DNA from 2 places in the Pseudoduganella sp. jia 12 genome. Region 2 is predicted to be linked to the other one. Evidence: predicted binding sites of a transcription regulator. Region 2 holds the regulator's gene; the other holds the start of a gene.
What was found. Region 2 encodes sigma-54, which starts transcription at its own class of promoters, with help from an activator protein. Its sites were predicted from a motif close to TGGCANGNAANCTGCTTT; they were not measured.

Region 1 (3,653 bases), on a different contig from region 2:
CGCCGCCTTGTCCGTGTTCACGAACGGCACGCCGGCGATGATCTCGGCCGTGGCGCGGCGGTTCTCATCGCTCGCATCGATCCACCGGCTGGCCTCCAGCACGGCGGCGACCAGCGCCCGGCACGTGTTCGGGTGGGCGCGCACGAAATCGAGGGAGGCGCCCAGTACCTTCTCGGGGTGGTCGGGCCAGATCTCCTGGCTGGCGGCGGCGGTGACGCCGATCCCTTCGATGACCGCCTGGTGGCCCCAGGGTTCGCCGGCGCAGAAGCCGTCCATGTGGCCCTCGACCAGGTTGTAGACCATCTGCGATGGCGGCACGGTGATCGCCCGCACATCCTGCAACGGGTTGATACCATGGGCGGCCAGCCAGTAATACAGCCACATCGCGTGCGTGCCGGTCGGGAAAGTCTGGGCAAAGACATACTTGCGCCGGCTGTCGCCAACGTCTTTGGCCATCAGTGTCGCCAGCGAAGCGCCATCCTTCGCGCCCTGCTCGGCGAGGCGGCGCGACAGCGTGATGGCCTGCCCGTTGCGGTTCAGGTTCATCAGCACGGCCATGTCGCGCGGCTGCGCGCCGATGCCCAGCTGGGTGCCGTAGACCAGGCCATACAGGGCGTGCGCCGCATCGAGCTCGCCGGTCATCAGCTTGTCGCGCACGCCGGCCCACGACGTTTCGCGGGACAGCGCGATGCGGATACCGTGCTTCTCGTCGAAGCCCAGCATCGCTGCCATGACGACCGACGCGCAGTCGGTCAGCGGGTTGAATCCTACGTTGACGGTTGTTTTTTCGATCATGACTGCTCCAGCCGGGTGCGCACGCGATACGTGGTCAACCCAGCAAGTCCTCCACATCCAGTATCCGCTGGGCGATGTCGGCCAGCTTCAGGTTCTTGTTCATCGCCATCGTCCGCAGGCGCTGGTAGGCCTGGTCCTCCGTCATGCCGTGACGGCTCATCAAGAGGCCCTTGGCGCGGTCGACCACCTTGCGCTCGGCCAGCTTGAGCTTCGTGTCCTGCAGTTCATCCAGCAGCTTCTGCTCCTTGCGAAAGCGCGCCATCGCCACGCTGAGCACCGGCTTGATGCGCTCCGGCTTCAGGCCGGCCACGATATAGGCCGACACCCCCGCCTCGATCGCCGCATCCATCGACGACTGCTTGGCATCCTCGGTGAACATGACGATGGGGCGGCGCTCGTCGCGGGTGGCCACGACGATGTGCTCCAGCACATCGCGCGCGTCGGATTCGGCGTCGACGATGATCATGTCCGGCTGCAGGCGGGCGATCTCTTCCGGCAGATGAAAATCGGCCGGCAGCGACGCCACCAGCTCGTAGCCGGCCTCGATAAGGCCTTCGTGCAGCGCGGCGGCACGCAACGAAGCATCACTTTCGTGGGGAGGGTGAACTAAAACGATGCGGAGATGGCGGCTCATGCCCTATTGCAGAGCAATAAATGTGCCAGAGTGGTGAACAAATTGCCCATTGTTGAGCCCGTGTCCCGGTGCCTGGCAGCCGGGCTATAGCCCGGCAACACGGGCTCAGCCAATCCGCTCCCGTCGATATCGGCACTTGTTTACCGACTTGTTCTTGTTGATGAGTTCGTGTCTCCGTGCCAGGCAGCCGGGCTATAGCCCGGCAACACGAACTCAGCTATTGGAGCGCATGCCCCATTTCTGTACCGTCATACGCTCCAGCGCGGCGAACAGCAGGTGCTCGACGGCAAGCCCGATGAGGATCACGGCGGCGAGGCCGGCGAAGACCTTGTCTGTATACAACTCGTTGCGGTTCTGGAAGATGTACCAGCCCAGGCCGCCCTTGCCGGACGAGGCGCCGAACACCAGTTCCGCGGCGATCAGCGTGCGCCAGGCGAATGCCCAGCCGATCTTCAGCCCCGAGACGATGGCCGGCAGCGCGGCGGGCACGAGGATCTGGATGACGAACGGCAGCCCGCCGAGACCATAGTTGCGGCCCGCCATGCGCAGCGTGGCCGGCACCGACTGGAAGCCGGCATACGTGCCCAGCGCCAGCGGCCACAGCACGGCGTGCACGATGACGAACACGAGGCTGGCGTTGCCGAGTCCCAGCCACAACATGGCCAGCGGCAGCAGCGCGATGGCGGGCAGCGGGTTGAACATGGCGACGAGCGTTTCCAGCAGGTCGCGCCCCAGGCGTGTCGACACCGCGAGCGCGGTCAGCACGAACGCCAGCGCGATGCCGGCCACGTAGCCCTGTACCAGCACGGCCAGCGACACATGGACTTTTTCGACCAGCTCGCCGCTGGCGATGCCTTCGAAGAATGCCCGTGCCGTTTGCACGAACGTGGGCAGCAGCAGGTCGTTGTCCTGCCAGCGCGCGGCCAGTTCCCACAGCAGCGCCAGCAAGGCCAGCACGGCGCTCTTGCGCAGCCAGCCCTGCTGCCACAGGCGCTGCGCGACCGGGAGGCGGCGCTGCAGCGATGCCGGTGCGGCGGGCGCCAGGTCATATTGAAACTCTTGCCGGATCGGCGGGACCAGGTTGCTCACAGGGCGATCCTTTCCTCTTCATGTTCCGGCTGCGCCGCCGGGGCCTCGCCGAACAGCAGGTAGTGGATGCGCTGCGCGGCATGCTGGAACTCGGCGCCGCCGCCGCTGTGCAAGCCGAACTGGTGACTGTTCAGCTCCGCACGCACGCGGCCCGGATGCGGCGACAGCAACAGGATGCGGTTGCCGACCACCAGCGCTTCCTCGATCGAGTGGGTGACAAACAGCAGCGTGAACGGCGATTCCTCCCACAGCTTCGTCAACTCTTCCTGCATCGTGCGGCGCGTGAGGGCGTCGAGCGCTGCGAACGGCTCGTCCATCAGCAGCACGGCCGGCTGCATCGCCAGCGCGCGGGCAATGGCCACGCGCTGCTTCATGCCGCCGGACAGCGTGTGCGGGTACGCGTTCTCGAAACGGTCCAGCCCCACGCGGGCGATCCAGTGGCGCGCACGTTCCCGTGCTTCGGCGCGGCCGCAGTTTTTCGACGCCAGCAACGGGAACATCACGTTTTGCAGCACCGTCTTCCACGGCGGCAGCTGGTCGAATTCCTGGAACACGCAGATGCGGTCCGGCCCTGGCTTCGTGATGACCTGGCCGTTCAGCGTGATCGTGCCCGCGGCGGGTTCGATGAAGCCGCCGACAGCCTTCAGCAGCGACGATTTGCCGCAGCCGGAAGGCCCGAGCAGCACGAAGCGGTCACCCCCGAACACATCGAAGTCGACGTCCTGCGTGGCGCGCACGGCGTTGCCGCCGCTACGGTATTCGAGGGTAACGCCACGGGCGCGCAGCAGCGCTTCGGAAGGCGAGGATGGGCGGACGACCTGCAGCGGCGATATCATGTCAGCTCCCCTTGGCCACCAGCGGCTCTTCAAAGAAATAGTCGCGCCATGTGGCCGGCTTGTTCTTCACGGCGCCCACGCGGTGCATGAACTGCGCGATCTTCAGCGTGTTCTGCGGCGCGATATTGAACTGCACTTCGGGGTTCTTGAAGATCTTCACGAGCAGCGCACGATCGATATTGCTCTTGTTCGCCTTCAGGTAGATGTCGGCCGCGCCTTCCGGGTTCTTCGCCGCGTAGTCGGCCGCCTCGGCCAGCGCCTGCACGAACGAGCGCAGCGTCTTCGGGTTCTCCTTGCGG
Region 2 (3,653 bases):
TCCTCGATCTGCGCACTGCCGCCCTGCGGCGTCGCTGTGCCGGCGGCATGGAAGAAGCGGATGTCGCCACCGGCGCACAGCGCCTTCTCGGTGGTGCTGCGGACGACGACGGCGGCGATGTCGCCGTCGTCGCGCCAGGCCAGCAGCGTGCCGGTAATCGCGCGGATCATGTCGAGCGACAATGAATTCAATGCCCTGGGCCGGTCGAGCGTGATGAAGCCGGTGCCATTGCGCACCTTGGTATGGACGTGGTCGGTCATGGTGTCTCGCATCGTTGTCGTTATTGGCCTCATTCTAGCCATGGATGCGGATGATGTGGCGTAAAAGGTGAACTGAAGGTGAACTGAAGGTGAACTGCGGCGAACTGCAGTGAACTGCGGGAATACGGTGGGGTGCGGACGTAACAAAGGGCGCATTGCGCGCCCTTCTGTTGCTGCAGCCAAAGGGCTGCGACCTGCATCCGGCGTTATGCGGGTGACGCGGGAATCTCGATCTCGCTCAGGTGCTTGATGGTTTCATGATTATGGTTCTGCACTTTATCCTTGTGCTTCATGACCTGGCGATCCAGCTTGTCGATCAGCGAGTCGATGGCCGCATACAGGTCCTGCGCGACGCTTTCGACAAACACGGTCTTGCCCGACATGCGCAGGTTGATTTCCGCCTTCTGCCTTTTTTCTTTCTCGGTGAGATTATCTACACTCAGGATCACACTTACATCGATCAGCTGATCGAAATGCCGTCTAACGCGTTCCAGCTTGCTCTGCACATACTCGCGAATGGCAGGGGTTACGTCGATATGGTGTCCACTGATGGTCAGATTCATACACACACTCCTAAAGAAGATCAATCCAGGTTCGTGCAGCTTCCGCCATCGAAATGCGGCGGCGCAGAGGAACCCATACACTACAGATTGCTTACAAGGACTTGCGGAGGCTGACTGGGGGAATTTTCAATGCTTCGCGATATTTGGCAACAGTGCGTCGCGCAATCACCATGCCTTGTTCACCCAGCATGTCCGCAATCTTACTGTCGGATAAAGGGTTCTTCGGGTCTTCGGCTCCTGTGAATTGCACGATCAGCGCCCGGATCGCAGTCGAGGAAGCTTCCCCACCAGCTTCGGTTGCGACGTGGCTGCCAAAAAAATACTTCAACTCAAACATGCCGTGCGGGGTGAGCATATATTTTTGAGTTGTTACCCGAGAGATAGTACTCTCGTGCAGACCCAGTGTATCAGCTATTTCACGCAACACAAGGGGCCTCATTGCCACAGCGCCATGCGAGAAAAAGTTCTTCTGCCGCTCGACGATGGCCTGGGCCACGCGGAGAATCGTGTCGAAGCGCTGGCGCATATTCTTGATCAGCCACTTTGCTTCCTGCAGCTGGGCATTCATCTGCGTTTCGCCCTTGCCCTGCTTGAGCAGGCTGGCATACAGCGCGTTTACGCGCAGGCGTGGCATCACGTCGTTGTTCAGCGTGACCACCCAGCCGCTGCGGCCTTTCCTGACCACGACATCCGGTACGACATAGTCTGACACGTCGGCCGCGAAGGCGGCGCCCGGATGCGGATTGCATTGCCGAATGACGGCTTGTGCCTCGCGCAAGTCTTCGTCGTCGCAATCGAGTGCCTTCTTCAGCTTGTTGAAGTCGCGCTGCGCGAACCACTGCAAGTGCTTTTCAACGATGCACAGCGCCATCCGCCGCGTGACCATCGGCACGCCAGGCATGCGCCGGATCTGCAGCGCCAGGCATTCGGAAGCGTTGCGCGCACCGATGCCCGCCGGGTCGAAGCTCTGCAGCAGCTTCAGCGCGGTGCGCAATTCGTCGAACTCGATCTCCAGCTCTTCCGGCATGCGTGCATGGATGTCTTCCAGGCTCTCTTCGAGATAACCGTTATCGTCGAGCGCATCGATGATCAGCTCCACCAGGGCCCGGTCGCGCGGCTCCAGCACCGTCACGCGCATCTGCTCCATCAGGTGTTCGCGCAGGCTGCGGTGGCTGGCCTCGAGCTGCGGGCGGCCGTCGTCATCGTCCGGTCCCTTGCCGCTGCCCGCACTGCTCCAGTCGGTATCGCCGGCGCCAGGGTCGAGGCCTTCGCCCTCGCCACCTTCGAACGGCTCGGGCTCCGGCGCCGCCGGCGCATCCTGCGGCGGACCGCCTTCGGGAGGCGCCTCTCCGGGCGCCTGCGTGGTGTTGATCGCCCCATCGCCCAGCAGGCGCACGGAACGGTCGAGCGGATCGTCGAGCCGCTCGAGCAGCGGGTTATCGGTCAGCAGCTGTTCCAGTTCCTGGTGCAGCTCCAGCGTGGACAATTGCAGCAGCCGGATCGACTGCTGCAATTGCGGCGTCAACGCGAGGTGCTGGGAAGTACGCAGTTGCAAAGACTGTTTCATGGCTGGTTCATGGCTGCTGGTTCATGGCTGCTGGTCATGTCTCATTATCGGTGGAACAACGCGGTCCAAGTGCTTACATGCGGAAATGTTCACCAAGATAGACACGGCGCACGGACTCGTCGGCGATGATGTCGTCGGGCCGGCCGGAGGCCAGCACGCTGCCCTGATTGATGATATACGCCCGGTCGCAGATGCCCAGCGTTTCACGCACGTTATGATCCGTGATCAACACGCCGATGCTGCGTTCCTTCAGGAAGCGCACGATGCGCTGGATCTCGATCACGGCGATCGGGTCGACACCGGCAAACGGCTCGTCCAGCAGCACGAAGCGGGGATTGGTCGCCAGCGCGCGGGCGATCTCCACGCGGCGGCGTTCGCCACCGGACAGCGACAGCGCCGTGTTCTCGCGCAGCTTCTCGATCTGCAGGTCGGCCAGCAGCGCATTCAGCCGCTCGTCGATCTCGGCCTTGCCGAGCGCCTTGCCGTCCACCTTCTGCAGCTCCAGCACGGCGCGGATGTTTTCTTCCACGGTCAGCTTGCGGAACACCGACGCTTCCTGCGGCAGGTACGACAGGCCGAGGGTGGCGCGCTTGTGGATCGGCAGGCTGGAGATGTCGGTACCGTCGAGGTCGATAGTGCCGGCATCCGACGCCACCAGGCCCACGATCATGTAGAACGACGTGGTCTTGCCGGCCCCGTTCGGGCCCAGCAGCCCCACCACTTCGCCGCATGCCACCTGCAACGACACGTCATGCACCACCTGGCGCTTGCCGTAGCTCTTTTGCAGCCCGCGCACGATCAGCGTGCTGCTGCAGTCTTGCTGCTCCCGCGCCATTTAATTCCCCGCTGCCGGCACGGCCGGCGGTTGGGTGGATGGCGCCTCGGAAGACGCTGGAGGCGCGGTGCGCTTCGGCTGGATCACCATCGTGCCGCGGCCGGCGCCCGGCTTGTCGGTGCCCGTGCTGGAATTGCGCACGCTGAAGAACTCGCGGCGGCTGTCGTAGGAAATGAACTCGCCTTCCACCTCGTCGCTCGGCTTCGAACCTTCGAGGCGGCGGATCTTGGCCTTCGAATACATCTTCACCAGTTCGGCCTTTTCGTCGTATTCGATGCGGTCGGCCTCGCCTTCCATCCACTGGTCGCCCTCGCCGTCGCGCTTCTGGCGGAACGCGACCTTCTTGCCGCCGCCCGTCAGCGTGGCGAGCTGGTAGCCGTCCGGCGTGTAGGTGACCACCGCCTTGTCGGCCTTCATGCGCAGCGTGC

Region 1: the regulator sigma-54 is predicted to act here: its motif matches at 1,440-1,457, upstream of ACY65G_RS10205 (ANTAR domain-containing response regulator).

The regions. Positions count from the first base shown of each region.
Region 1 covers NZ_JBUXKP010000004.1:211,921-215,573, reverse strand. The annotation lists gene ACY65G_RS10210 (CmpA/NrtA family ABC transporter substrate-binding protein) at 1-795, opposite strand, end outside; gene ACY65G_RS10205 (ANTAR domain-containing response regulator) at 830-1,429, opposite strand; gene ACY65G_RS10200 (ABC transporter permease) at 1,643-2,518, opposite strand; gene ACY65G_RS10195 (ABC transporter ATP-binding protein) at 2,515-3,354, opposite strand; gene ACY65G_RS10190 (ABC transporter substrate-binding protein) at 3,356-3,653, opposite strand, start outside.
Region 2 covers NZ_JBUXKP010000007.1:254,442-258,094, forward strand. The annotation lists gene ACY65G_RS17485 (enoyl-CoA hydratase/isomerase family protein) at 1-260, opposite strand, end outside; gene hpf (ribosome hibernation-promoting factor, HPF/YfiA family) at 467-823, opposite strand; gene ACY65G_RS17495 (RNA polymerase factor sigma-54) at 915-2,390, opposite strand; gene lptB (LPS export ABC transporter ATP-binding protein) at 2,464-3,225, opposite strand; gene lptA (lipopolysaccharide transport periplasmic protein LptA) at 3,226-3,653, opposite strand, start outside.